Regions from separate parts of the Streptomyces sp. NPDC033229 genome, predicted to be linked through region 3. Evidence: riboswitches for the same ligand, from Rfam matches in the RefSeq annotation. Region 3 holds a riboswitch; each other region holds the start of a gene.
What was found. A riboswitch is a leader RNA that binds a small molecule or an ion and turns the genes downstream of it on or off. The one in region 3 is predicted to bind cyclic di-AMP.
Positions count from the first base shown of each region.

Region 1: another riboswitch for cyclic di-AMP. It lies ahead of ACZ53N_RS06310 (transglycosylase family protein); the one in region 3 lies ahead of ACZ53N_RS30475 (M23 family metallopeptidase).
Region 2: another riboswitch for cyclic di-AMP. It lies ahead of ACZ53N_RS00420 (M23 family metallopeptidase); the one in region 3 lies ahead of ACZ53N_RS30475 (M23 family metallopeptidase).
Region 4: another riboswitch for cyclic di-AMP. It lies ahead of ACZ53N_RS07815 (C40 family peptidase); the one in region 3 lies ahead of ACZ53N_RS30475 (M23 family metallopeptidase).

Region 1 covers NZ_JBVIQR010000004.1:299,874-307,045, forward strand. The annotation lists gene ACZ53N_RS06295 (DUF501 domain-containing protein) at 59-610, opposite strand; gene ACZ53N_RS06300 (FtsB family cell division protein) at 675-1,148, opposite strand; gene eno (phosphopyruvate hydratase) at 1,288-2,568, opposite strand; gene ACZ53N_RS06310 (transglycosylase family protein) at 2,859-3,590, opposite strand; cyclic di-AMP (ydaO/yuaA leader) riboswitch at 3,595-3,777, opposite strand; gene ACZ53N_RS06315 (transglycosylase family protein) at 4,037-5,050, opposite strand; gene ACZ53N_RS06320 (cytochrome P450 family protein) at 5,217-6,482, opposite strand; gene ACZ53N_RS06325 (DUF6479 family protein) at 6,635-7,060, opposite strand.
Region 2 covers NZ_JBVIQR010000001.1:101,852-109,023, reverse strand. The annotation lists gene ACZ53N_RS00435 (bifunctional acetate--CoA ligase family protein/GNAT family N-acetyltransferase) at 1-630, opposite strand, end outside; gene ACZ53N_RS00430 (HPr family phosphocarrier protein) at 869-1,150, shown strand; gene ACZ53N_RS00425 (GntR family transcriptional regulator) at 1,344-2,051, opposite strand; gene ACZ53N_RS00420 (M23 family metallopeptidase) at 2,317-3,120, opposite strand; cyclic di-AMP (ydaO/yuaA leader) riboswitch at 3,136-3,289, opposite strand; gene ACZ53N_RS00415 (M16 family metallopeptidase) at 3,589-4,956, opposite strand; gene ACZ53N_RS00410 (M16 family metallopeptidase) at 5,001-6,356, opposite strand; gene ACZ53N_RS00405 (DNA gyrase/topoisomerase IV subunit A) at 6,589-7,172, shown strand, end outside.
Region 3 covers NZ_JBVIQR010000047.1:28,881-36,052, forward strand. The annotation lists gene ACZ53N_RS30465 (aldo/keto reductase) at 1-883, opposite strand, end outside; gene ACZ53N_RS30470 (MFS transporter) at 959-2,461, opposite strand; gene ACZ53N_RS30475 (M23 family metallopeptidase) at 2,643-3,932, opposite strand; cyclic di-AMP (ydaO/yuaA leader) riboswitch at 3,943-4,111, opposite strand; gene ACZ53N_RS30480 (PP2C family protein-serine/threonine phosphatase) at 4,324-5,667, opposite strand; gene ACZ53N_RS30485 (DEAD/DEAH box helicase) at 5,991-7,172, opposite strand, start outside.
Region 4 covers NZ_JBVIQR010000006.1:83,135-90,306, forward strand. The annotation lists gene ACZ53N_RS07810 (cytochrome P450 family protein) at 1-1,049, opposite strand, end outside; cyclic di-AMP (ydaO/yuaA leader) riboswitch at 1,595-1,759, shown strand; gene ACZ53N_RS07815 (C40 family peptidase) at 1,764-2,237, shown strand; gene ACZ53N_RS07820 (rodlin) at 2,582-2,992, shown strand; gene ACZ53N_RS07825 (alkaline phosphatase PhoX) at 3,264-4,418, shown strand; gene ACZ53N_RS07830 (DUF6875 domain-containing protein) at 4,584-5,324, opposite strand; gene ACZ53N_RS07835 (MFS transporter) at 5,314-6,660, opposite strand; gene ACZ53N_RS07840 (hypothetical protein) at 6,657-7,172, opposite strand, start outside.

The DNA of each region.
Region 1 (7,172 bases), on a different contig from region 3:
TGAAGGGTTGGTTCCGCTCCCCGGGCGGCGCGCCCGGGGGTCTGCTGCCGGGCGGGGCTCACGCCTTCGCGTCGGCGTCGCACGTCCCGTCGCTGTCGCACGGGCTCACGCAGGGGCCCTTGGCCCACCACTCGGGGAGCATCGCGATGGCCTCGTCGCCCAGCGGGTTCACACCGGGGCCCGCCGCGAGGGAGTGGCCGACGAGCACGTGCAGGCACTTGACCCGGTCCGGCATGCCGCCGGCGCTCGGGAAGCCCTCAAGCACCTCGATGGCGTCGCGGCGGGTGATGTAGTCCTCGTGCGCGGCGCGGTAGGCGTCGGCCAGCTCCGGGTCGCTCTGCAGCCGGGCGGTCATGTCCTTCATGACGCCGTCCGCCTCCAGCGTGCCGATCGCGGAGGCGGCGCGCGGGCAGGTCAGGTAGTACAGCGTCGGGAACGGCGTGCCGTCCTCCAGACGCGGCTGCGTCTCGACGACGTCGGGGTTGCCGCAGGGGCAGCGGTGCGCGATGGCCCGCAGGCCGCGCGGCGGGCGGCCCAGCTGCTCCTTGAACGCCGCGATGTCCGCGTCGGTCGGCTCGGTGGGCTCGGTCTTCGGAGGAGGGGTGTCCATGTGTCGCTCGTACTCGCTCGTACTCGGTGTTCTCGAATGGTCGGGGGCAGGCCCGAAAGGGCCCTTACGGGGAGTCCGTGGCGTCCACGCCGTCCCAGAGGTTGCTGTACCAGGGGCGGTTGGCCGCGCCCTGGTCCGTGCGGCGCTTGGCGGGCCCGCTGCCGTCCACCACGCTGTAGCCGGTCTCGCCGGGGCGTACGTAGTGCAGGTGCTCGCGCGCCTGCTGCTCCACGTACGCCGGGTCCTCCAGCCGCGCCTTCTGCTCCTGCAGCCGTTTGACCTGTTCGCGGGCGCGCTCGGACTGACGCCGCTGATCGGCGATGTCCGAGCGCTGGGTGACCCACTGGCGCATGGGGTAGGCCAGCGCGACGACCAGGGAGCAGACGACGAGCGCGAGGAGCGCGGCGCGGCCGGTGAGCCGGCTGCGGCGGGGCGGCCGCGCGCGGTAGACCCGGCCGCCCCGGGCCGTCGGGCCCTGTACGAGCACCGTGCCGAGCGCCTTGAGCCTGGTCGCGGTGGGCAACCGTTCCGCCGCCACGTCGCCTCCCCGTGGTCTCTGAACGAACGTACGTCCTCGGCCACGGTACGGGACCGTGGCCGAGGACGTAGTGAGGCTGCCGTCTGTCCCGGGAGGGTTTTCGGCCGGGGCCGTTCAGCGCCCGTTCACAGCGGGTATGTCAGCCCTTGAAGCGCGGGAAGGCGCTGCGGCCGGCGTAGACCGCGGCGTCGTCGAGGATCTCCTCGATGCGCAGCAGCTGGTTGTACTTGGCGACGCGCTCGGAGCGGGCCGGGGCGCCGGTCTTGATCTGGCCGCAGTTGGTGGCGACGGCCAGGTCGGCGATGGTGACGTCCTCGGTCTCGCCGGAGCGGTGGGACATCATGCACTTGAAGCCGTTGCGCTGGGCCAGCTCGACGGCGTCGAGGGTCTCGGTCAGCGAACCGATCTGGTTGACCTTGACCAGCAGGGCGTTGGCGGCGCCCTCCTCGATGCCGCGGCCGAGGCGCTCGGGGTTGGTGACGAACAGGTCGTCACCGACGATCTGCACCTTGTCGCCGAGACGCTCGGTGAGGGTCTTCCAGCCGTCCCAGTCGTCCTCGAACAGCGGGTCCTCGATGGAGACCAGCGGGTACGCGGCGACGAGCTCCGCGTAGTAGTCCGTCATCTCGGCGGCCGAGCGGGACTTGCCCTCGAACTCGTACGAGCCGTCCTTGAAGAACTCGGACGCGGCGACGTCGAGCGCGAGCGCGACGTCCTGGCCGGGGGTGTAACCGGCCTCCTTGATGGCCTCGAGGATGAGGTCGAGGGCCTCGCGGTTGGAGCCGAGGTTCGGGGCGAAGCCGCCCTCGTCGCCGAGGCCGGTGGACAGGCCCTTGCGCTTCAGGACGGCCTTGAGGGTGTGGTAGACCTCGGTGCCCCAGCGCAGCGCCTCGGAGAAGGACTCCGCGCCGATCGGCGCGATCATGAACTCCTGGATGTCCACGTTGGAGTCGGCGTGCGACCCACCGTTGAGGATGTTCATCATCGGAACGGGCAGCAGGTGCGCGTTCGGGCCGCCGAGGTAGCGGAAGAGCGGCAGGTCGGACGCCTCGGAGGCGGCGTGCGCGACGGCGAGGGAGACGCCGAGGATGGCGTTGGCGCCGAGCGAGCCCTTGTTGTCGGTGGCGTCCAGGTCGAACATGGCCTGGTCGATCAGGCGCTGCTCGGTGGCGTCGTAGCCGACGAGCTCCGGGCCGATCTGCTCGATGACGGCGAGGACGGCCTTCTCGACGCCCTTGCCCATGTAGCGGTTCTTGTCACCGTCGCGGAGCTCGATGGCCTCGAAGGCGCCGGTGGAGGCGCCGGACGGCACGGCCGCACGGCCCGTGGAGCCGTCGTCGAGGCCGACCTCGACCTCGACCGTGGGGTTGCCTCGCGAGTCGAGGATCTCGCGAGCTACGACGACGTCGATAGACGGCACGTGCGTCTCCTTCGTGTGTGTCTGGAGTTCTGCCCCCGAGCCTAACGGGCTCCGGGGGTTCCCCCCGCCGGTGGACCACCTGGCGAGCCGAAAAACCGCACAAATGCCGAGATCATCGGACGAATAGCCGATGTGTTCGCCGAGCGGAGAACGCGGACACGGGAGCCGTCAGGGCCGCGTCGCCGGAAACGGCGGAGCCCCGCCCCGGCGCGCCCCGGGGGGAAGGCGCGTCGGAGCGGGGCGGTCCGCTGTGAACACCGGTGGCGCGGCGCGGTGGCCGGCCCGCCGGATCAGCTGAGGTGCAGCTGCTGGCCCACGAAGATCAGGTCGGCGTTCTCGACGATGTCCTTGTTGAGCTCGTGCAGCTTCTGCCAGCCGCCCTTGACCTTCTTGGCCTCGGCGATCTTGGCAAGGGTGTCGCCGGCCTTGACCTCGTACTCGCCGTCGCCCTTCTTGAAGGACTTCGGGGTGGCCTTGGGCGCGGTCTGCTTCGGGGCCGGGGCCGGAGCGTCGTCCTCGTCGTCGGACTGGAGCTGCGGGGCGGCCTTCGGGGCGGTCTGCTGCGGGGCCTGGCGCTCGCTGCGGTCCGCGTGCGACTTGGTGGAGGTGCCGCGCGAGGAGGAGGAGCCGGAGGTGTCGACGTCGGCCTTCGGGCCACCGGCGGTCAGACCGCCCGCGCCGGCGCAGCCCCAGGCACCCGGGCCCTGCATGGCGAGCAGCTTCTCGGCGACGGCGATCTGCTGGCTCTTGGTGGCGTGGTCGGCGCGGTCGGCGTAGGCCTGGCCGCCGGCGGCGTTCCAGGAGGACTGCGAGAACTGCAGGCCGCCGTAGTAGCCGTTGCCGGTGTTGATGGACCAGTTGCCACCGGACTCGCACTGCGCGACGGCGTCCCAGGTGTCGACGGAGGCGGCGCTGGCGGAGGTCGCGGCCATCAGGGGCGCGGCCACGGCGACACCGGCGACGCCGGCGAGCGTGACGATACGAACGGCCTTGGACGGACGGCGGTGCTTGCCCTTGGACATAAGTCGGTTTCCTCACCGACGCCTACGAGGTGAGCTGTCGGGTTCGGGCTGTGAGTTGCCCGGCCTGGTGTGCGGTGCACACTCGGCTTCACCCCAAGCCGTCCCGCCCCTGTCGATCATGTGATCGGCTGGACCGTTCCGGCGCCTACCTTGGTTCCCCCGCTCCTGCCTACGGCGCTTTCGCGACGACCCCTCCGGCCGCCGGCAGGATTCGGCGTGGCGGCCGTGGTGCTCGCGGTGGCGAGCGGTGACGACGTTAGACACAGCTGGCGTACGGGTTCAAACCCCTGATTCCAGCCACAGTTGCCTCTTGTTACCCACGGGAACACCTCGTTTCCGCAGGTGAGAGACCGTGAACAAACTCCGGACGACCGCCTTCCGACCAAAAGTCAACGAGACCCATGTCTCACTTTCGACTGGAACGGACATTCCCCCCGAAGTCTGCTCTATTTCCCGGCTTTCTTCTTGACCTCGAGCTTCTGACCAGGCTGGATCAGGTCCGGATCGGCCCCTACCACCTTCTTGTTGTCCTGATAGAGGGAGGACCAGCCGCCCTCGACGGAGTGCTCCTCCGCGATGACTGACAGGTTGTCACCGGGGCGCACCGTGTAATCGTCGGTACCCGGCTGCTCCGTACGCGCGCCGCCGTCCCGCGAGGCGCGGCCGTCGTCCGAACGCGGCGTCCCGGCGTGGTCCTTGCCCGCGCCCGTGCCGTCCGTGCCGTTCGGGCCATCCGTGCCGTCGGGCGTCGGCGTGCCGGAGGAGCCCGAGGGGGTGCCGGGCGTGGTCGAGGGGATCTCGGTGGGGTCGTCCGTGGAGGGCTTGCGGTGCTTGCCGCCCTCTGAGGAACCGTCCGTGGGCTGCGTGGAATCGCCGGGCACCGGCTCGGTGGGCTTGCCGGTCCCCGTGGGCGCGGACGGCGAGGAAGAGGAGTCGGGAGACGAGGGGGACGGCGAAGAGGAGGGCGAGGACGGCTTCTCGGAGGGAGAGGGCTTCGTCGAGGAGTCGGGCTTCTTTGAGGAGTCGGGAGAGGGGGTCGACGGCGTCGAAGGGGTGTTGCGCGTCGGCGCGGGCTTGGCGGGCGCCTCCGGCTCGGGGGTGTGCGTACTGCCGGGGTTGACCTCCGGCGCCTTGCCGCCCTTCGCGAGCCCCGAGGACACCGCGCAGCTCGGCCAGGCGTCCGGGCCGCGGCTCGCGAGGATCTGCTCCGCGACGGCGATCTGCTGCGAGCGGCTGGCGAGGTCGGGGCGCGGCGCGTAGTCCGTGCCGCCGTTCTGCTGCCACATCTCCTGCGTCATCTGCAGACCGCCGAAGAAGCCGTTGCCTGCGTTGGAGCTCCAGACGCCTCCGCTCTCACATCGGGCGACCTTGTCCCACGTCTCGGCCTCGGCGGCGTTCGCGCCGGTGGCGGCGAGCAGCGGCATGGCGAGGGACGCGCCCGTCACCCCCGCCGCGACCACGATTGCCGGTACCTGACGGGGTCTGCGGTGTCTACCGTTGCCGGAGCGCATGCGTTGGCCTCTCGTTGGCGGCTCAGTTGATGGTGGTCGAACATAGCGACGGACCACAGGAGTCACAAGCCGGTGTAGCGGAGGTCACGCGAAGGTCACGTGAGTTGACGTATGGTCATCTGATACGCGGAGTGAATTCCACCGGAAGCGTGCGTAGACCACGCATAATCAGCCCGCCGCGCCACCTCAACTCCTCCGGATCGGCGGCGAGTCGCAGATCCGGCAGGCGGCGCAGCAGCGTCGCGAGCGCTGCCTGCCCCTCCAGCCGGGCGAGCGGCGCGCCCAGGCAGTAGTGGATGCCGTGCCCGTACCCGAGGTGCTGATTGTCACGCCGGGACAGGTCGAGGGTGTCCGGCTCGGCGAACCGCTCGGGGTCGCGGTCGGCCGCCGCGAGCACGACGAGCACGGGGTCACCGGCGGCGATGCGCTGTCCGCCCAGGGTGATCGGCTCGGTCGCGAACCGCCAGGTCGCGAGCTCCACCGGCCCGTCGTAGCGCAGCAGTTCCTCCACGCCGGTGGCGAGCAGGCTCTCGTCGCCCCCGTCCAGGGCGCGTTGCAGGCGCTCGCGCTCGCCGGGGTTGCGCAGCAGGGCGTAGACGCCGTTGCCGATGAGGTTCACGGTGGTCTCGAAGCCGGCGAACAGCAGGATGAAGGCCATCGCGGCGGCCTCGTTCTCCGTGAGGTGCTCGCCGTGGTCGCTGGCGCGGATGAGGCCGGAGATGAGGTCGTCGTCCCCGCCTTCTCCCAGTTCCTCCCGCTTGCGGTGGATCAGCTCGGCGAGATAGCCGCGCATCTTCTTCACCGACCGGGCCACCCCGCCGCGCGGCCCGCCGCCGTGGCGGATCATCATGCCCGCCCAGTCGCGGAAGTCGTCCTGGTCCTCGCGGGGCACGCCGAGCAGATCGCAGATCGCGTAGATGGGCAGCGGGAAGGCGAACTCGTGGATCAGGTCCGCCTCGCCCTTGTCGATGAAGGCGTCGATGAGCTGGTCGGTGAGCTCCTGCACGCGCGGGGCGAACTCGGCGACGCGGCGCGGGGTGAAGGCCTTCGACACCAGCCGGCGCAGCCGGGTGTGGTCCGGCGGGTCGATGTTGAGCAGATGCGTCATCAGGTTCGCGCTGCGCTCGCCGGGAATGCCGACCTTGCCCTTGCCGTGCGCGGACTCCGAGTGGTGCGCCGGGTTCTTCGACAGCCGCTGGTCGGCGAGGGCCTGGCGGGCGTCGGCGTAACGGGTGACGAGCCACGCTTCGACGCCGCTGGGCAGGGCGGTGCGGTGCACGGGCGCGTGTTCGCGCAGCCAGGCGTACGCGGGGTACGGATCGGCGGCGAATTCCCAGGTGAAAAGGGGCGGCGCGGGGGGTGTGTCCTTGTCGTCGTGCACCCCCCGACGCTACCCGGTGCCCTGCGGGTCTTGACCTGTGCACCTCCGCTGCGCGGCGGTGTCCTCAATCGCCGGACGGGCTGCAAAAGCAGCCCGTCCGGCGATGAGGACCCGCCCGCAGGGCGTCCGCCGCCGCAGGCGGCACAGACGGCCTACGTGTGACCGCCGCCGCCGCTGCCAAAGCCACCGCTGCCGCCCTCGTGCCACTTCTTGCGCTCCTCCGACAGCTCTTCCTCGTGGCTGGCGGGGTTCAGCTCGTGCGGCAGCATCCGGTGTTCCTGGTCCTGCGGGGGCACTTCGTTCGATTCGTGGTGCTCGGTGACATAGCCGACCGTGCCCTCGTCGTCGTCGTGGCCCGGGCCGTGGTCCGGCGTCTTCGGGCCTTCCCGCTGCTCGTCCGGCGTGCTCCACGCGCCCATGCGCCGCTGGGGCGCGGCCGGGGGCGGCGGTTCCTCGTCACGTTTCCGGCGTCCCCAGAAGACGGCGACGATCAGGAGGATGGTGACGATCACGCCGACGACCGCGGGCGCGATACCGACGAGGTGGTCGCGGTTGGCGAGGTCCATGTTCTCCAGCATGCGGTCCGGTTACCCCGCCTGCGCGCGGACAGCCCCGAATCTGGGCCGAACGGGTGCCGTGCCCCGTCCCGGGTGGTGTCCCGGATCCGGCCGGTCCCGATGTGACCGGATT
Region 2 (7,172 bases), on a different contig from region 3:
GGCGAGGAGGCGCTGGACGGAGCGGGCCTCGGCGCGCTGCTCGCGGGCCCGCTGGACGGCGAGCGACCGGTCGGTGGGCTCGAGGTCCAGCTCCAGGCGGACGACGCCGTCCTCGAAGCTGCGCTTCTGGGTGTAGCCCGCGTCCGTGAACACCTTGATCATCTTGGTGTTGGCGGGCAGCACCTCGGCGGCGAAGCGCCGGATGGCGCGCTCGCGGGCGACGGCCGCGATGTGTTCGAGCAGCGCGGAGGCGACACCACGGCCCTGGTGGGCGTCCTGGACGAGGAAGGCGACCTCGGCCTCGTCGGCGGGAGCGGTGGCGGGCATGCCCCGGGCGTCGATGCGGTCGTAGCGGACGGTGGCGATGAACTCGCCCCCGACGGTGGCGGCCAGGCCCACCCGGTCGACGTAGTCGTGGTGGGTGAATCGGTGCACGTCCCGGTCGGAGAGCCGGGGGTAGGGGGCGAAGAAGCGGTAGTACTTCGACTCGTCCGAGACCTGTTCGTAGAAGCTGACCAGGCGGCCCGCGTCGTCGGCGGTGATGGGGCGGACCTGGGCGGTGCCGCCGTCGCGCAGCACGACGTCGGCTTCCCAGTGGGTCGGGTACGCGTGCTCGGACGGCGTCTGCATGGGGCCAGCGTACGGCCGGGGACCGACAACGGTCCCGGCTCACCCCCGGTGGCGCGGGCAGGGTGGGGCCGTTGTCGCCCGGGAGGCGTCGGGGCGTCGTGCGGGAGGCGTCCGGGCGATGTCGGGGGTGTCGTGCGAGGTGTCGGTGCGAGGTGTCGTGGGGAGCACCACACCGGAGCACCGCCGCCCCCGTGAGACACTGGTCTAGACAACCAATAGCGACTTGAAGGGCAACACCATGGTTGAGCGCCGCGTCAACGTCGGCTGGGCCGAGGGCCTGCACGCCCGCCCCGCGTCGATCTTCGTCCGTGCGGCGACGGCCGCCGGCGTCCCCGTGACGATCGCCAAGGCCGACGGCAGCCCCGTCAACGCCGCGTCGATGCTGGCCGTGCTGGGCCTGGGCGCCCAGGGCGGCGAGGAGATCGTCCTCGCCACCGAGGCGGAAGGTGCCGAGGCCGCGCTCGACCGTCTGGCCAAGCTGGTCGCCGAGGGGCTCGAGGAGCTTCCGGAGACCGTCTGATGCACCGCGCTTCGCGCGCGGCGGGGCCGCGGCGGCCGATCGGGGTCGTCGCGGCCCCGCTCTTTTGTTGTGCGGCCCCGTTTGTTCTGCGCGGGCACATGAGGCCGTTTCGCGCGGGCACATGAGGCCTGAATTCGCACCGGGAATACCGGCCCCTCACCCCTCGACGGCGCGTTGAAATAGCGCATCCTTGTTAAGAGCGAGCGCTCACCGTGTTTACGGATTGTTTCGGATTTCGCATTCGCCCGGCCCGACCCACGTGCACCGCACGCCGCAGCCGGTATTCACCCGGCGGCCGGCCGGCCCGCGCCTCGGCCAGCGCCCGGGCCCGCTCGGCGTCGCCCCGGGCGACGGCGTCGACGAGAGCCCCGTGGGCGTCCCAGATCTCGACGGGCCGCAGCGGGGTCTCCGGTGCGTAGACCCAGGCGATCTTGAGTCGTAGCTGGGTGAGCAGGGCGGCGAGGCTGGGGCTGCCGGAGGCCTGGGCGAGCGTCTCGTCGAACCAGTCGCCGAGGGGGCACAGTTCCGCCGTACGACCGCCCCGGGCGCGCTCCCGCCCCAGCCTGACCAGCCCGCGCAGCACCTTCAGATGGGCCTCCGTGCGGCGCTGCGCGGCACGTGCGGCGCCGAGCGGCTCCAGCAGGGCGCGGACGTCGAGCAGATCGGCGGCCTCCCGCTCGGTGGGTTCGGCGACACAGGCCCCGGCGTGCCGACGGGTGGTCACGAACCCCTCGGAGGCGAGGGTGCGCAGGGCCTCGCGCACCGGCACCCGGGAGACGCCGTAACGGCGGGCCAGTAACTCCTCGATGAGCCGACTGCCGGGCGGGTGGGCCCCGGAGACGATGTCGTCGCGGATCGCCGCGCAGACGGCGTGCGCGGAAATGCGGCTGCCTTCTCGCACTGCGTCGCCATTGCCGGTCACGTGGGGCCCCGCATCAGTGAACCTCCGCCTTAATCCCCGCGAAACGCGGCTGATTGACGTCTGTTCGGCGACTCTATTGCAATGCCGTGCGATTTCCGATGGGAGCCGGGAATCCATGGCTATTTTTTGGCCAACGCGCCGGTGGATACTCCCGGTCGACGCGCCCGGCCAACACGAAGGCCCCGGCGGGAGCCGGGGCCTTCGTCAAGCGATGTGCGCGGGACTTCCGTCCCGGACGCGTCGATCAGACGCTGACGCCGTGCGCGCGCAGGTAGGCGACGGGGTCGATGTCGGAGCCGTAGTCGGCACCCGTACGGGCCTCGAAGTGCAGGTGCGGGCCGGTGACGTTGCCCGTGGAGCCGGAGATGCCGATCTGCTGCCCCGCGGTGACCGTCTGACCGGCGCTGACGCTGATCGAGGAGAGGTGGCCGTACTGCGTGTAGGTGCCGTCGTTGTGCTTGATGACGACGTTGTTGCCGTACGCGCCGCCCCAGCCGGCCTCGACGACGGTGCCGGCGCCCACGGACTGCACCGTGGTGCCCTCGGCGGCGTGGAAGTCGACGCCGGTGTGGCTGCCGGAGGACCACAGGCCGCTGGAGGCCTTGTACGAGGTGGAGACGTAACTGCCGTCGATCGGGGAGACGTAGGCGTTGAGGCGCTTGCGCTCCTCGTCGCGGGCGACGCGCTCCTTCTCGGCACGCTCGGCCTCGGCCTTGCGCTTGGCCTCGTCCGCACGCTGCTTGGCGTCCGCGGCCTTCTGCTTCGCGTCGGCCTCCGCCTTCAGCCGCGCCTCGGCCTCGTAGGCGGCACTCTGCTGGGTGTCGGCCTGGGCGTCGATCCGGTCGGCGGTCTCGTCACCCATGACGACGGCCTGGGTGAGGCCCGTGTCCTGGACGCGCGGGGCGTCGTCGGTGGCGGCGAGCGCGGGAGCGGCGAAGCCCGCGACCACACCGGTGGCGGTGAGCGTGGCGATGCCCGCCACGTTCGCGCTGACGCGGACGGCGCGGCTCGGACGACGATGCTTGCCGGTGGCACCTATGAACGCCATGGGTGTGTGGCCATTCCTTTCCTTCCTTCTCGCCTACCGGGTTAGCTGACGGGTTCGGAGCAGGAAGGTCTCCTACGGTTCCCTCCGGAAAGGGACCCGATTCACCCCAGGGACTGTGGGTCCCCGGCTCCCCTGGCTCGCGCCATTGGGGACTCGGCGATGACTGACCGGTGCCGCGGATGCGACTCACATCTGACGGTCAGCCGGACTGACGCTAATCGGGGTGCGTTTCGATCGACAAACAGAACTGAGGTTTTGTGGCGTACACCACACGCCAGACATGCAACCTCTCCTTCAAAACGGACATAAGGGAGGCACGCGAGTCCCGTTGACCTCGCGTGCCTCCCTTATGCGCTTATCTACGGACCAGTTGGCCGCACCACGCGGACGCCGCCGGGTGCCGTCGACCGCGAACCGGCCACGAACCGGCCACGACTGTCCGCGACCGGTCGCTGCTCCGACGTGCCGTCAGCCCTGGACGACCGTCACCGCTCCGATGCCCAGCGCCTTGACCGGCTCCAGGATCTCCGCGGCGTCACCGACGAGGACCGTCACGAGGCGGTCGGCCGGGAACGCGCTCACGACGGCCGCGGTGGCCTCCACGGTCCCCGTCTCCGCGAGGCGCTCGTACAGCCGCGCCTGGAAGTCATCCGGGAGGTACTGCTCGACCTGGTCGGCGAGCGTGCCCGCGACGGCGGCGGCCGTCTCGTACTTGAGCGGGGCGACGCCCACGAGGTTCTGCACGGCGACGTCGCGCTCGGCGTCGGTCAGCCCCTCGGCGGCCAGGGTGCGCAGCACGGTCCACAGGTCGGCCAGCGCCGGGCCGGTGGACGCGGTGTCCACGGAGCCGCTGATGGCGAGCATCGCGGCGCCGGTGCCGTCGGGCGCCGAGCGGAGCACCTGGCCGAAGGAGCGCACGCCGTAGGTGTAGCCCTTCTCCTCGCGCAGGACGCGGTCCAGGCGGGAGGTGAGGGTGCCACCGAGGCAGTACGTGCCGAGCACCTGGGCGGGCCAGACGCGGTCGTGCCGGTCGCCGCCGATCCGGCCGATGAGGAGCTGGGTCTGCACCGCGCCGGGGCGGTCGACGATCACGACGCGGCCGGAGTCGTCCGCGGTGATCGGCGGTACGGGCCGAGGTTCGGCGGCGGAGCCGGTCCACGCGCCGAGGGACTCGGCCAGCGCCTTGTCGAGGTCGACGTCGGTGAAGTCGCCGACGACCACGGCGGTCGCCGTGGCGGGGCGGACGTGCGCCTCGTAGAAGGCGCGGACGGCGGCGGCGTCGATGCGCTCGACGGTCTCCTCGGTGCCCTGGCGGGGGCGGGACATCCGGGACTCCACGGGGAAGAGCTCCTTGGAGAGCGCCACGGCGGCCCGGCGGGCCGGGTTGGCCAGCTCGTGCGGGATCTCGTCCAGCCGGTTGCGGACGAGGCGCTCGACCTCGCCGTCGGGGAACGCGGGGGCGCGCAGGGCGTCGGCGAGCAGGCCGAGCGCCTTGTGCAGCCGGGAGGCCGGGACCTCCAGGGAGACCCGGACGCCGGGGTGGTCGGCGTGCGCGTCGAGGGTGGCCCCGCAGCGCTCCAGCTCGGCCGTGAACTCCTCGGCGGTGTGCTTGTCGGTGCCCTCGGTCAGGGCGCGCGCCATGATCGTGGCGACACCGTCGAGCCCCTGCGGCTCGGCGTCCAGGGGGGCCGCGAGGTTGATCTCGACGGCGACGACCTGCTGGCCGGGGCGGTGGCAGCGCAGCACGGTGAGGCCGTTGGACAGCTCACCGCGCTCGGGGGCCGGGAAGGCCCACGGGGTGGCCTCGCCGGGCTGCGGCCGGGGGTGGAACTCCATCGAAGGGCCTGCGGTCTGCGTGCTGCTCGCGGGTGCGGCGTCGCTCACTGGGCCGTCTCGCTTTCCGTTGCGTTTCCTGCGTTCTCGTCGGCCTCGGGGGCGGTCGGCTCGTACACCAGCACGGCGCGGTTGTCGGGGCGCAGCCGGGCCGCGGCGACCTCCCGCACCTCCTCGGCGGTGATGTCCAGGACCCGGTCGACCGCGCTGAGGGCGAGCTGCGGGTCACCGAACAGGACCGCGTAGCGGCACAGTTCGTCCGCGCGGCCGCTGACCGTGGCGAGCCGGTCCAGCCACTCGCGCTCCAGCTGGGCCTGGGCGCGCTCCATCTCCTCCGGGGTCGGCCCCTCGGCGGCGAAGCGGGCCAGCTCCTCGTCGACGGCGGACTCGATGTCGGGGACCTCGACGCCGCCGGACGTCTTGACGTCCAGCCAGCCGAGCGAGGGGGCGCCGGCGAGCCGCAGCAGGCCGAAGCCGGCGGCGACGGCGGTGCGGTCGTGGCGGACCAGGCGGTTGTGGAGCCGGGAGGACTCGCCGCCGCCGAGGACGGTGAGGGCGAGGTCGGCGGCGTCGGCCTCACGGGTGCCGTCGTGCGGCAGACGGTAGGCGGCCATCAGGGCGCGGGAGGGGACCTCCTCGCGCACGACCTCGCGCAGCTGCTCGCCGATGACGTCGGGAAGGCTGCCGTCGCGCGGCGGCTGCTTGCCGTCGTGGGCGGGGATGGAGCCGAAGTACTTCTCGATCCAGGCGAGCGTCTGCTCGGTGTCGATGTCGCCGACGACCGACAGGACGGCGTTGCCCGGCGCGTAGTACGTGCGGAAGAAGGCGCGCGCGTCCTCCAGGGAGGCGGCGTCCAGGTCGGCCATCGAGCCGATCGGGGTGTGGTGGTACGGGTGGCCGTCGGGGTAGGCCATGGCCGTCAGCTTCTCGAACGCGGTGCCGTAGGGCACGTTGTCGTAGCGCTGGCGGCGCTCGTTCTTGACGACGTCGCGCTGGTTCTCCATCGACTCCTCGTCGAGGGCGGTCAGCAGCGACCCCATCCGGTCGGCCTCGAGCCACAGGGCCAGCTCCACCTGGTGGGCCGGCATGGTCTCGAAATAATTGGTGCGCTCGAAGCTGGTGGTGCCATTGAGCGAGCCGCCCGCGCCCTGCACCAGCTCGAAGTGGCCGTTGCCCTTGACCTGCGCCGAGCCCTGGAACATGAGGTGCTCGAAGAGGTGGGCGAGGCCGGTGCGGCCCTTGACTTCGTGGCGCGAGCCGACGTCGTACCAGAGGCAGACCGCGGCGACCGGGGTCAGATGGTCCTCGGAGAGCACCACCCGCAGGCCGTTGGCCAGGCGGTGCTCGGTCGCTGTCAGGCCGCCGGTACCGGCCTGTTGCGTGGCCGTGTGACCCATGGGCATGTACGTCCCTTCGATCGCTGGAAAAATCCCGCGCCGCCTCACGGCGTCCGCCGCGGCGACTAGCGTGATGAACAGTTCTGTCACTGTATGCAAGCGCGCTGACATCTGGCGAAGTTCCCGTCACGGTGCGCTCTTACGGACGGGTCGCGGTCGGCGTTGTCAGTGGCGCGGTCCACAATGGTCGGCGTCAGACCCCCCACCTCGGCAATCGATCGAAGGAGCCGCAGCCGCGATGGCCCGCCGCAGCACGAAGACCCCGCCGCCGGACGACTTCGAGGAGCGCATCCTCGACATCGACGTCGTCGACGAGATGCAGGGCTCCTTCCTCGAGTACGCCTACTCGGTCATCTACTCGCGCGCTCTGCCCGATGCCCGGGACGGGCTCAAGCCCGTCCAGCGCCGCATCCTGTTCCAGATGAACGACATGGGGCTGCGCCCCGAGCGTTCGTATGTGAAGTGCGCCCGCGTCGTCGGCGAGGTGATGGGAAAGCTCCACCCGCACGGCGACGCGTCCATCTACGACGCCCTGGTCCGCATGGCACAGCCGTTCTCCATGCGGGTGCCGCTGGTCGACGGGCACGGCAACTTCGGTTCGCTGGGCAACGACGACCCGCCCGCCGCGATGCGGTACACCGAGGCCCGCATGGCGGCGACGACGTCGCTGATGACGGAGTCGATCGACGAGGACACCGTCGACTTCACGCCGAATTACGACGGCAGCGAGCAGGAGCCGGTGGCCCTCCCGGCCGCCTATCCGAACCTGCTGGTCAACGGCGCGACCGGCATCGCGGTCGGCATGGCGACGAACATGCCGCC
Region 3 (7,172 bases):
CCAGCAGCGCCGGCAGCTGCTCCACCGTGCGCGCGCTCGCCAGCGGGGACGCGACCGTCGGCTGGGCGTTCAGCCAGGCCAGGGCCACCGTGGCGACCTCGGCCTCGTGGGCCGCTGCCACCTCGTCCAGGGCCGCGAGGACGCGGCGGCCGCGCTCGGACTCCAGGTGCTTGCCGGCGCCCTCCGCCCGTGCGCTGTCCACGGTCCTGCCCGGACGGTACTTGCCGGTGAGGAAGCCCGAGGCCAAAGCGAAGTACGGGACGGCCGCCAGGCCGTGGCGGGCGGCGACGTCGGCCAGGTCGCCCTCGTACGTGTCGCGCGAGACCAGGTTGTAGTGGGGCTGGATCGCGGCGTACTTCGCGAGCCCGGATTCGTCGGAGAAGGCGAGGGCCTCGGCCAGCCGGTCCGCGGTGATGTTGGAGGCGGCGATCTCGCGGACCTTGCCCTCCTTCACCAGGGCGTCGAGGGCCGTGATGAACTCCTCCACCGGCACCGACGGGTCGTCGAAGTGCGTGTAGTAGAGGTCGATGTAGTCGGTGCGCAGCCGCCGCAGCGAATCCTCGACGCCCGACTTGATGGCGTTCGCGGACAGCCCGCGCTTCTCGGGTTGGCCGCCGCCGACCTTGGTGGCGAGGACGATGTCGGCGCGGTTGCCGCGGGAGGCGAACCAATTGCCGATGACGGTCTCGGATTCGCCGCCCTCGTTGCCCGGTGCCCACACGGAGTAGATGTCCGCGGTGTCGATGAAATTGCCGCCCGCCGCCACGTAGGCGTCGAGGACGGCGAAGGACTCCGCCTCGTCGGCCGTCCACCCGAAGACATTGCCACCGAGGGCGAGCGGGTGGACGGAAAGGTTGCCGATCTTCTTGTGAATGTCAGCCATGGGGACACACAACGCCCGGGCAGAAGTTCGTATTCCGTCCGGTTCCGGTTCCGGTACGCCCTCGCGCGGGCCCTTTCAAGCCTCCGCCGTCACCGCCCCCGCCTCCGGCGTCGGCGGATCCGGCGGCCCCGGAGGCGACGACTTCGTCGCCGTCGACAACGGCGCCGCGATGTCCTCCAGCGAGCGGCCCTCCGCCGGTACGGCCAGGAACGCCGCCACCAGCCCGGCCAGGCACATCAGCGCCGCACCGATCTGGAAGGCCAGGACCGTGTCGCCGACGACGCCGCTCGCGGTCAGCGAGGAGAACAACAGCGGGCCGCTGATGCCGCCCGCCGCCGTGCCCAGGGCGTAGAAGAAGGCGATCGCCATGGCCCGGGTCTCCATCGGGAAGACCTCCGACACTGTGAGATAGGCGCTGCTCGCGCCCGCCGAGGCGAAGAAGAGGACGACGGCCCAGCAGGCGGTGAGGGTATTCGCGCTCAGATGGCCGCCGTCGAAGAGCGCGGCCGTGCCGAAGAGGAGCACACCGGACAGCAAATAGGTCGACGAGATCATGATGCGGCGGCCGACGGTGTCGAAAAGCCTGCCGAGGAACAGCGGACCGAGGAAGTTACCGACCGCTATCACCGCGAAGAAGTAGCCGGTGCGGGACGTGGACACGTCATAGAAGGTGGTGAGAATGGCCCCGAAGCCGAAGGTGATCGCGTTGTAGAGAAACGCCTGGCCGATGAAGAGCGCGAGGCCGAGAACCGCCCGTCGCCGGTACTGGGAGAAGACCGTGCGGGCGATCGTGCCGAAGCCGATGCTCTCGCGCTGGTGGATCGTGATCTGCCGCGTGGGTGGCGGCAGCACCTCGCCCTTCTCCATCTCGATGCGTTGCTCGATGGAGGCCACCAGCACTTCTGCCTCTTCACCGCGTCCATGGATGAAGAGCCACCGTGGGCTCTCGGGCACATGGCGCCGTACGAGCAGGATGGCCAGCCCCAGGACGACGCCGAAGCCGAAGGTGATCCGCCAGCCGAGGTCGGCCGGGAAGATGTTGGTGTCCAGCATCAGGATGGACAGCAGCGAGCCGCCGATCGCGCCGAGCCAGAAGCTGCCGTTGATGATCAGATCGACGCGGCCCCGGTAGGTGGCGGGGATCAGCTCGTCGATGGCGGAGTTGATGGCCGCGTACTCGCCGCCGATGCCGAAGCCCGTCAGGAAGCGGAAGAGGAAGAACCACCACGTGGAGAAGGAGAACGCGGTCATCGCGGTCGCCGCCAGATAGACGGCGAGCGTGATCATGAAGAGCTTCTTGCGGCCGAAGAGGTCGGTGAGCCGGCCGAAGAAGAGCGCACCGACGCAGGCACCCGCGACGTACAGCGCCGCCGCCAGGCCCGTGACCTGCCCGGAGGTGATGGACAGGCCGCTGCCCTTCTCGGAGAGACGGCCGGCGATATTGCCGACGACCGTCACCTCCAGACCGTCCAGGATCCAGACGGTGCCGAGGCCGATCACCACCGTCCAGTGCCACCGGGACCAGGGCAGCCGGTCGAGGCGGGCAGGCACGGAGGTGGTGATCGTCGCATTCGTCACACACCCCGAGTTCCCACTCGAACCTGAAGCATTCGCGGCAAAGGTGTGGTTATCGGGACCGATTATCGACGTCGTACGGGACTGGGCAGCAGGCGTAGGGCTTCTACGTTCGTACGAGCTCTTTCCCGCCTTCGCCCCTTACGAACCGCATCCAGCCCTTACGGATGCGGGCCTCGGCCCCTTAAGGCTGCAGGCCTCGGCCGCGCAGCCACGACAGCGGGTCGACCGGCGAACCGCCGCCGGGCCGGGTCTCCAGGTGCAGGTGGGGGCCCGTGACGTTGCCGGTCGCGCCGACGCGGCCGATCACGTCGCCCGCCGAGACCTGGCCCGAGGTGACCACCATCGAGGACAGGTGGCAGTACCAGATCTGGGTGCCGTCGTTCAGCGTCAGCACGACGCGGTAGCCGTACGCGCCCGCCCATCCCGCACTGGTGATCGTTCCGCCGCCGACCGCCTTGACCGGGGTACCGGTCGGGGCGGCGAAGTCCGCGCCGGTGTGGTTCGCGGACCACATGTCGCCGGCCTGGCCGAAGCCCGCGGTCAGCGTGTACGAGCCGACGGGGAGGGAGTACGAGCCCGAGCTGTGGCCGCTGCCACCGTCCGAGGACTCCGACCCGCCGTCACTGCCGGATTCGCTCGAAGATTCGTCAGAAGATTCGTTCGAAGACTTCTCGGCGGCCTTCTCGGCCGCCTTTTCCGCTTCCGCCTTCTTCGCCTCGGCCGCCGCCTCGGCTTCCGCCTTCTCCTTCTCGGCCGCGGCCTGCTCCGCCTTCTCGGCCGCCGCCTTCCGGTGGGCCTCGGCGGCCTTCTTCGCCTCGGCCTCGCGGGCTTCCTCGTCACCGAGGTTCTGCTGGTGCTCGGCCTGCTGGAGGATGCGGGCGCGCAGCGCCTCGCCGGCGTCGGACGTGCCCCGGGCCGCCTCCTCGGCGGACAGTCCCGCCTGGGTCAGCGGCTGATCGGCGCCGGGTGCCTGCGCCGCGGCGGAGCCGGAAGCGGAGTCCGTCTTCTTGTGGTCGTCATCCGCCAGCAGCGCACCGAAGCCGGGGATGTTCTGGGCCACGTCGGGCACGGATATCGGCGCCGCCGGGCGGTCCTGGGCGGTCGCCATGCCGCCCGCGCCGACCGCCGCGATCACGCCGACGCCGAGGACCGCACCGCTGCGGGCCATCGTGCCGCCGCGCTGCTTGACGACGCGGTGTCTGCCACGGATGGGGGCGACGGACTCCGCGGTGGGGTTCCACACGTCCCCGGGCTCCCCGGCCGGCTCGGCGGCGGCCATGGGGGTCACGGTGGGTTCCACGGCAACGGCGGGCTCGGCCGCGGGTGTCAGGGGAGTCATGTACGCGGGCACGATCGAAGGCTCCGGCGCGTAGGTCCCGTACAGCTCGGACGGCTCCGGCTGCTCGTAGGACCCGTACGGGCCGTACGACTCGTACGGACCATCGCCGAGGGCAGGCTTGTTGGACGCCACGAGGGCGACTCCTTTCCTTCCTTCTCGCCTACCGGGTTAGCTGACGGGTTCGGAACAGGAAGGTCTCCTACGGGCCGGAGTACGGCCCGATTCACCCCAAGTTTGGTGGTTCCCCGGTTCCCGGTTGTCGCTGGTGGTGCAGGTGGTGCTGTGCCCGCGGGATTCGGCGAAGGCGCACGGTGCCGCCTCTTGCGGCGGCTGTGACGACCGCGCTGCGTTATCGAACGTTAATAGACATGGCTGGCGGATTCCAAGCTGAACGCCCGAACCCACCGGCTTTCGGGGCCTACTTCACAGGACACGCGGGCTTCACAGGAGGCGAGTTACTGCGCGCTACCGGAACACCACGGAGTTGATCGACCGTCAGTCGATATCCGCGGCGCGCACCGATTCAAGATCGATTACGGTCGCCAGGAGAAGCGACGGGAGAAGTGGTGGGAGGAACGGCAGGAGACGCGTGCGAGGAAACGTGTGTCCGCGTGGACGTCACGGTCGCGGTGAGGGTGCCCCGCGCGGCGGCCACGGGGTGGTGGAGGCCGTCACCGCGCCGGATCGCCAGCAGGGCCATGTCATCGGCCGTGTGCCCGCCCGAGTGCTGCGCCACGTCCGCGGCGAGTAGGTCAACAAGCGCGTCCGGGCTCCGGAACTGCCTGCCGCGCAGCCGCTCCTGCGGGACGTAGAAGACGCCGTCCGCGTCCCGGGCCTCCGTCACCCCGTCGGTGAACAGCAGCAACGTCGAACCCGCCGGGAACTCCCGCTCCTCCGCCCGGTCCGGCCACCCGCCCAGGTCCCCCATGCCGAGCGGCAGCGCGGGCACCTCCGGATACATCTCGGCCACCCGCCCGTCGGCGTGCAGCAGCAGCGGGGGCGGGTGGCCGCGGTTCACCAGGCGCAGCGTGTTCGCCCCGGGCGGCACTTCCGCCAGCACGGCGGTGGTGAAGCCCTCGGCCTGATCCAGGTTGGCGCGCCGTCTGCCCTCCCGCCGCAACGCGTGCTCCAGCCGTGCGGCGAGCGCCTCCAGCGTGCGCTCCTGCTCGGCGGCCTCCCGGAAGGCGCCGATCACCACCGCGACGGCCTCCACCGCGCCCAGGCCCTTGCCGCGTACGTCGCCGACGATGACGCGCACGCCGTGCGGGGTGTCCTGGACGGCGTAGAGGTCGCCGCCGATCCGGGCGTCGGCCTGGGCCGCCACGTAGCGCGCGGCGACACGCAGCCCGGCGATGCGGGCCGGCGGCGTCGGCAGGACCGCGCGCTGGGCGGCCTCGGCGATGCCGCGCACGGAGGCAAGCTGCTGGTCACCGTGGCGCACGATGCGGTTGAGGCCGAGGGCGAGGAGCGAGACGGCCATGACCGTGGTGACCTCGGTCGCGGACTCGGCCGTGTCGTGTACCCGGTGGTAGACCGCGAGGGTGATGGCCGCTCCCACGGCCGCCAGGGCGGTCGCCGCGGTGGCGCGCAGGGACAGCAGGGCCGCCGCGATGAGGGGGGCGGAGCAGAAGAAGGGGGCGTAGGTGAAGCGGGGCGGGGTGAAGTAGTCGAAGGCGGCGCCGCCGACGATCAGGAGGGCCGGGAACCATCTCGCTGCGCGGCGGGCCGTGGTCCAGTGGGACTCCCCGCTGTTCCGCGGCGGCGGGTTCCACGGGGGGTTCGAAGCCGGGCCTCGGGCCGGGCCGCAGGCCGGTTCACGTGCCGGGTCGCGTGTCGAAGCCGACCCGGGCTCGCCTCGCTTCCCCACCGTGCTCTCCTGACCGGCCGTCCCGCGCGTATCCCCTCAGCCTCGCGTGCGACGCTCGCGCGGGCGAGTGGGGCTGCGCCGTTGGTGGGCGGGGCGGGGCCCGGATACGCCTGGGGGCTGCGGGCCCCCGCCTGCGGCGGCGAGCGCCGCTCGCCTGTCCGGCGGATCTTCGGCCGCGGGCCGTCCTGGCCGCCTGCGGCGGCGAGCACCCTGCGGGCGCGTCCTCAAACGGCCGGACGGGCTGGTTTTGGCTGAGCTCAGCCAAAACCAGCCCGTCCGGCGTTGAAGACCGTGTTGACGACCGTCAGGTCACTCCGTACGCGTCACGCCGCGGACGGGCGACGGCCACCGCCGCCCGTGCCGCCGCCACCGCTGCGACGGCCGCGGCCGACCGCGTTGCCCGGGCGGGTGCCGGAGCGGCGGGAGCCCTCCGTGCCGTTGCCGAAGCCACGGAACGGACGGCTGCCGCTGTTGCCCGAGCCGCCCGTGGCGGAGCCGGAGGCGTCCGTGCGGGTACGGCCGCGGCCACCGCGGCTGCCGCGCGAGCTGGACGACTTGCCGGTGCCCTGCGGCTGGGCCGGGGCCGGGGGCGTGATGACGACCGGGACGCCGCTGGGCTCGCGGGCGCCGGTGATGCGGGCGAGCTCCGGGTCGGTCGGGTACGTCTTGATGACGTTCGGCGTGATCTGGGCCGTGGTCATCATCCGGGACATCTCACGGCGCTGCTCGGGCAGCACGAACGTGACGACCGTGCCGGACTCGCCGGCGCGCGCGGTACGGCCGCCGCGGTGCAGGTAGTCCTTGTGGTCGGTCGGCGGGTCGATGTTCACGACGAGGTCGAGACCGTCGATGTGGATGCCGCGCGCGGCGACGTTCGTCGCGACGAGGGCGGTGACCTGGTCGGTGCGGAACTGGTCCAGCGTGCGGTTGCGCTGCGGCTGGCTCTTGCCACCGTGCAGCGCGGCGGCCCGGACACCCTCGGACAGCAGCTTCTTCACCAGGCGGTCGGCGCCGCGCTTGGTGTCCACGAACATGATCACGCGCCCGGCGCGGGCGGCGACCCGGGTGACGGAGTCCTTCTTGTCCTGGTCCGTCACGTGGAACAGGTGGTGGTCCATCGTGGAGACCGCGCCGACGGAGGCGTCGACGGAGTGCGTCACCGGGTCGGTGAGGAAGCGACGGACGAGCCGGTCGACGTTGCGGTCGAGGGTCGCGGAGAACAGCATGCGCTGGCCGTCCGGGTCGACCTGGTCGAGCAGCTTGGTGACCTGCGGCAGGAAGCCCATGTCGGCCATCTGGTCGGCCTCGTCCAGGACCGTGATCCGCACGTCGCCGAGCTTGGCGTCACCGCGCTGGATGAGGTCCGCGAGGCGGCCGGGGGTCGCGACGAGCACCTCGGCGCCGCGCGCGAGGGTCTGCGCCTGGCGGCCGATGGACATGCCGCCGACGACCGTGGCGATCCGCAGGTTCACGGCGGTCGCGTACGGGCTGAGCGAGTCGGTGAC
Region 4 (7,172 bases), on a different contig from region 3:
GCGAGCGGGGCGCCGATGCAGTGGTGGACGCCGTGGCCGAAGGCGAGGTGCCCGCGGGCCTCGCGGCGGATGTCGAAGCGGTCGGGCTCGGGGAAGTGCCGGGGGTCACGGGCCGCCGCGGCGAGCACGACGATCACCGGTTCCCTGGCGGGGATGGTGGTGCCGCCGATCTCCACCGGCTCGGCGGTGTAGCGGAAGGCGCACCGCTCCACCGGGCAGTCGTAGCGGAGCATCTCCTCGATCGCGCCGTCGAGCAGGGACCAGTCGGCGCGCAGCGCCGCCAGCTGGTCGGGGTGGCGCAGCAGCTCGTGGACGCCGCTGGAGATGAGGTTGACGGTGGTCTCGTGGCCGGCGACGAGCAGGACGAAGGCCATGCCCAGCAGTTCGTCGGGTGAGAGCCGGTCGCCGTCGTCGTCCGTGGCGGTGGTCAGGGCGCTGAGGAGATCGTCGCCGGGCGCATGCCGCTTGGCCTCGATGAGCGAGACGAAGTAGGCGGTCATCGCCTGGGCGGCGGCGCCGGCGGCTTCCGGGCTGCTGGGCAGCACGACCTCGTTGGACCACTCGCGGAAGGCGGGGCGGTCACCGACGGGCACGCCGAGCAGTTCGCAGATGACCGTCAGGGGCAGCGGCAGCGCGAAGGATTCCACGAGGTCGGCGCGGCCGAGCGGCAGCATCGCGTCCAGGAGCTCGTCGGTCCACCGCGCGATGCGGGGGCGCAGCGCCTCGATGCGGCGCGGGGTGAACTCCTTGGCGACGAACTTGCGCAGGCGCGTGTGGTGCGGCGGGTCGACCTGGAGCATGTTCAGGCCGATCGCGTAGCCGCCGTCGTCCTCCCAGTCCGGCGAGTAGCGGATGTCGTTGCGCAGCCGGGGGTCCGTCAGGGCGGCCCGGGCCTCGTCGTTGCCGACGATCAGCCATGACTCGCGCCCGTCGGGGGTGCGCACCCGATGGACGGGGCCCCGCTCCCGCAGGCTCGCGTAGAGCGGATACGGGTCCTTGGCGAAGTCCGTGCCGACGGGCGTGAGGTCCTCGAGAGTTGGCGTGGACACAAGCGTTCCCTTCGTCGTCCGGGAGCATGACCGGAGCTCAAATGGGGATTACCCCCCACTTGATGGGCCGACCCTAGCATCAAATGGGGGGTTGTCCACACTTCGAGGGGTGCGGGGAGGAGTCGTCGTCATCGCGCGCGAACGCGCGGGGCCCTGATCGCTCATCACTCGTCGATCCGACGGGTTCGCACGCAATGCGGAGGCTGTTATTCAGTCACCGGGCGGCATGGCCCACGGAACCGGCGGACGCGCGCCGGGCCGCTCTGTCGACGCCCTGCGGGGGTCGGCCGCGACCGCCGGTAACTCCCTTGATATCCAGTCGATTTCACGCTCGGCCCGACGCTGATTTCCGCTGCATGAGGGCTGTTGACAGGGGTTCGGGCGGGGTGAAATCGGCCTCCGGTTCCTTGAGTCGACGCGAAGTGAACAAGTTCACAGAAGGCTGTTTGGGCTCTGGTTTTGAGTGGTTGATGATGCAGGATCTTTGCTCGAACACAAGAACCCGTCACAGAGGCGGGCGACCCGGGCGGACGCCGAGTCCTGCCGCCGTCCGGGTGCAGATTCAGATCAAGGATCGGCAGGAGCGGGAGACCCAAGCACGACGAACCACGATGGCAGTGGTTCTTGGGGTGAAGCCACGTATGTGGCCGGGCAACTTTGTCAGCCCGAACCCGACAGGTCACCTTTCGTAGGCGGATGACGAAGGGCTTTGGCATGTCTGCGTTCCCTGGCATACCCGCACTCCTTTCCCGGGCCGGAACCGCATCGGTTCTGACCGCAGCCACCGTCACCGCGTCGATGCTGATCCCGTCACTGGCAACCGACGCACAGGCGGCGACTCCGGGAACGAAGGCGCTGCAGATCGCGGCCTCCAAGAAGGGGTCGCCGTATCAGTACGGCGCCACCGGTCCGAACCGTTTCGACTGCTCGGGCCTGACGCTGTACGCCTTCAAGAAGGCGGGTAAGGCACTGCCGCGCACCGCGGCTTCGCAGTACAACAAGACCAGGCATCTTTCGTCCGGCTCACGTCAGCCGGGCGACCTGGTGTTCTTCCACTCGGGCAGCAACGTCTACCACGTGGGGATCTACGCCGGGAAGAATCAGATCTGGCACTCTCCGAAGCCGGGCAAGTCCGTGCGGCTGGAGAAGATCTGGACGAACAGTGTCTGGTACGGCCGCGTCAAGTAGCCCTTGAGGCTGTGCAAAAGCCCGCCCGGACGCTCTTGTGGGGGCATGTCCGGGCGGGCTGACGGCCGCGGAGGCACCGCTGCGCGCAGCACGCTACCAGCCCGAATCCGAAACGCCCGGGCGCCCGTCACCCCATTGGCCGCTCCCGAAGGCGCGCCCCGCGTGCGCGCGTAATTGCCCGCCCTGTCTCCCGGTGGGCCGGGGTCGTTTGACGGTTGCCTTTCGATGTCGCCGCCCATGATCCGGCTGGCTCAAATGAGTGAATGTCCGGAACTTCTTAAATCGACCGGAGTTACTCAGGTCGCTTCCTTGTGAGGGGCGCTAATCGATCGAAAGGCATGGACGTGCTCAAGAAGGTACTCGCCACGACCGCGATGACGGTTTCCGCGGTCGGCGCCATCACCGCTCCCGCGATGGCGATCGGCAACGACAACAACGACGTCGCCAATGGCAACGCTGCGAAGACCGGTTACGGCAACACCAAGACCGGCGGCGAGCAAAGCCCGCAGATGAGCCTGATCCAGGGCACGCTCAACAAGCCGTGCCTCGGCATCGGCAAGATCGGCCTCCAGTCCCTCATCGCGCTGATCAACATCGGTGTCCAGGACATCCCGATCCTCACGTCGCAGCAGCAGCAGCAGTGCACCGACAACTCCACGATCAGCGACGGGGACGACCAGCTGTCGCACATCCTGGACGAGATTCCGATCCTGTCGGGCAACGGTTCCGGGAACAGCGTGCACGACGGGCACTGACGGCCAGGAGCCTTTGGTGTTCATCCCCCTGCTCCGGGTACGCGGGATCCGGAGCAGGGGGATTCTCGTATGCCGACGCAATTGATCACCTTGTCCAACGGGCGGATTATCACGGGGGCTCGGGGTCCGCAGCGAGGAATGGGCCCGGAAGAGGATCACCCCGGATTCACCTCTTGTTGATGTACTGTCAACTCTGCGCTTTTATGGTCCGGGAGACCAGGCCTCGCCGCCGGTCGGTGATGAGGCACCCCCCAACTCCCCTGGAGTGACCGTGGAACGTCGCACCTTCCTGCGTGCGGCCGTCGTCGGCACCTCGGCCGCCGCGCTCGGCGGCTCACTGTGGAGCGCCGCCTACGCGAGCCCGGCCCAGCCGGGCGCCGGCCCCTACGGACCGCTCGGCGCCGCCGACGGCAACGGACTCCGGCTGCCGAAGGGCTTCACGGCCCGGGTCGTCGCCCGGTCCGGACGACAGGTCTCCGGCACCTCCTACACCTGGCACAACGCCCCGGACGGCGGCGCCTGTTACGCCGACGGCGCCGGCTGGATCTACGTCTCCAACTCGGAGATCAACCCCTCCGGAGGAGCGAGCGCGCTGCGCTTCGATGCCGCCGGGACCGTCGTCGCGGCGTACCGCGTGCTCTCCGGCACCCGCCAGAACTGCGCGGGCGGCAGGATACCGTGGAACACCTGGCTGTCCTGCGAGGAGGTCGACCGCGGTTACGTCTACGAGACCGACCCGTGGGGCAAGAAGGCGGCGGTGCGACGGGACGCGATGGGCCGCTTCAAGCACGAAGCGGCCGCCGCCGACCCCGTCCGCAAGGCGGTCTACCTGACCGAGGACGTCCCCGACGGTTGCTTCTACCGTTTCACGCCCACCACCTGGGGAGACCTCTCGGCCGGGAAGCTCGAGGTGCTCAGAATGGGCTCGGGGACCTCGGGACCCGTCACCTGGGGGGCCGTCCCCGACCCGTCGGGCGCCCGCACGGCCACCCGCGATCAGGTCTCCGGGGCCAAGCGCTTCAACGGCGGCGAAGGCTGCTACTACGCCGACGACACCTGCTGGTTCACCACCAAGGGCGACAACCGCGTCTGGCAGTACAACGCGGCGGCCGGAACCATCGAACTCGCCTACGACGACTCGCTGGTGAGCGGCAGCGCACCGCTCACCGGCGTGGACAACGTCACCGGCACGCCCTCCGGCGACCTCTTCGTCGCCGAGGACGGCGGCACCATGGACATCTGCCTCATCACCCCGGACGACGTCGTCACCCCCTTCCTGCGGATCGACGGCCAGCCCGGCTCCGAGATCACCGGGCCGGCCTTCTCGCCGGACGGCAGGCGGCTGTACTTCTCCAGCCAGCGCGGAACCACGGGAAGCTCCTCGGGCGGCATCACCTACGAGGTGACGGGCCCCTTCCGCGCCTAAAGGCTGGTGCAGAACGGACAAGCGTGGTGACTCACCCGATCCGGGGGGTGCGTCGCGGCTGGGAACGATCACTGCGCGGGGTGGGCGAGGAACCCCCGCGGTGCAGTGGGGCGGGGTTTGCGGAGCGGTGGGAAAGACACGGACCCCCGGGCCACGCGGGCCGGCTCAGGGGGTCAGCCCGTGCTCGCGGCACGCCTGGTTCCACCGCTCGGCGGCTTCCTTCGTCCGCAGTCTGCTGCGGCGCGCCTCCGCCGCGTGCAGCCGGTGGTACGCCGGGAACATCTGCCGTACGCGCAGGGACAGTTGGAGGTCGGCGGGGATGATCCTGCGCAGCACGTAGAAGGGGGCGGGCGCGGTGAAGTAGCGGGGCTCGGGGTGCCGGGGATCGTCGGGCTCGGCGGGGTCCTCGTGGAAGAGCGCCGCCGTGCACCCCCGCGCGTACACCGCGGGCAGCACCGCGCGGTGCGCGGCGGCCACCACCGGCAGCAGCGGGGCGGGCGGCCCGGGGAAGGCCACGACCAGCCCCGGGTGTTCGGTCGATTCCCGCTGGGAGGCCCGGTCGAACCACGCCAGGTAGCCGACGAGCGCCCGGGCCACCGCGCGCGGTGCCGTGTGCCCGGCCACCCGCAGCTCCGCGTAGTGCATGACGCCGGCCCGCAACGCGCCGCGGACGAACGGGCAGATGGCGTTCGAAGGGCCCGCGCGCCCGATGGAGTCGCCGATGTAGTCGCGCAGATAGGGGCGGAAGACCGCGCCGAGCTCGGTACCACCGTCACCGCCGTCGTCACCGTCGACGTCGTGGAAGACGACGGGAGTGGGCCGTATCAGCTCGCCGCGCCGCACCGCGCCGGGGTCCGGCGCGAAGGACTCCTCGGCGGGTGGCTCGGGGTCCGGCTCAGGGGACACGGGCACCATCCTCCTCGGCCTCCTCGGAGGCTCCCCCCACCACGGGGGAATCGACCGCCACGCTCGTGGGCGGCGTACGCAGGGACCGGACACAGAACCAGGCGGCCGACGCGCCGAACAGTGTCGTACCGGCGGCCGCGGTGGTCCACACCCCTGGGACGTCCGCGAGGCCGATGCCGAGCCCGCCCATCACATACAGGCCGAGGCCGGTGGCGAGGGAGTTGAACAACCCGCCCGCGGACAGCATGGTGGCGCGCGACCGGGCGGGCACCCGCTCGTTGAGAGCGGCCTTGAGGCCGGGCATGCACAGACCGCCCGCCATCACGAAGCCGATGTACAGCGGGACGCCGACCCAGCCGGAGGTCGCGAGGGCCGAGCCGGCGAGGAAGAGCCCGGCGGCCACGGCGGCCAGCACGATGATCCGGGCCCGCGCGCCCGGGTCGTGACGCACCTTCCGGGCGACGACCTCCAGCAGCGGGATCTGCAACAGGTCGCCGGTGCACCGGGCCGCGGCCAGGGCGATCAGGGAGCCACCGGTGAGGATGTCGAAGTGGACGGTCCACTGCACGCCCGGCAGCCCCCGGAAGAGGCACAGCGCGGCCGCGCACACCAACAGGCCGGTCAGGACGCGGTCGGTGCCCAGCGCCCGGCGGCAGGCCCGCAGGGCCTCCAGCGAGGCGGCGGCCAGCTCGCGGCGCACACCCGCCCGGTCCGCCCCGGCTCCGGCCCCCTCCGCCACCGGTGTCCGCCCGCGCAGCAGCACGGTCGTGCACACGGCCCCGGCCAGACAGGCGGCCCCGGCCAAAAACTGCGGTACGGCCAGCCCCAGGAACTGCCCGGCCGCGGCTCCGGCGACGGTGCCGGTCACGATGCCGGCGTTCTCGGCCATCCGGCCCCGGGCGAACAGCGCGTCGAGGCTCGCCGACGGATCCTGGTGCCGCAGCCGGTCGACGGCCCAGGCGTCCAGGCTGCCCGAGGCGAACGGCGTGCCCACGGCCGCGATCAGCGTTCCTGCCACCGCCACCGCCGGGTCGGCGGAGAAGAACAGCATGCCGTAGCCGACCGCCCGCACGGCGAAACCCACCACGACGGAGGCACGGCGCCCGATGGCGTCCGCGAAGACCCCCGTCGGCACCTCCAGCAGCGCCTCCAGCAGCCACACCGATGCGATGAGCCAGATGATGGTGCTGCTGCTCAGACCGCGCTCGCCGAGCAGCAGCACCGACGTGACCGTCAGGCACATGTCGCCGAAGAAGTCGAGGCCGGTCAGCAGCAGATACAGCCGCACCGTCGCGCGCCGCGCGGTGCCGTCCGGCGTCGTCGGGCCGCCCTTCACCGCTCGTCGTCCCCGCGGCGCAGCACGGGGACGACGCCCATGTCATAGCGGTACGGCCGCCCCGCCTCCTCGAAGGCGTGCCGGATCCGGTTCCGTACCTGCATGGGAATGCCCCCTGGGTGTCTGCGGGAGAACGCCGACTCGTGTTGGAACAACAGGAAGAACCCCTCCGCCTCGAACGCGTAACGGGTGTGGTCCGGCCCGAAACACGGGCCGAAGGCAACAGTGAACAGCCGGTGACCGTCGAAGGGGAACCACCAGGCGGGGTCCTCCAGTTCGGCCATGGTGACGTGGGAAGGGCTCGTCGAACGGCCGGCGAACCACGTCAGTACCGTCAGCGACGACGCCCGCAGCGTCGCCACGTCCGTCCCGAGCCGCGCCGGGAGGTCCAGGACGAACCCGTCGGCGTCGCCCGCGGCCGCCTGCCGCAGGGCCTGCCGGAAGCGCGGCAGGGCCCGTTCGAGGTGGTCCTCGACGGGCGCCCCGTCACGGGCGGGTTCGGAGACCGGCCA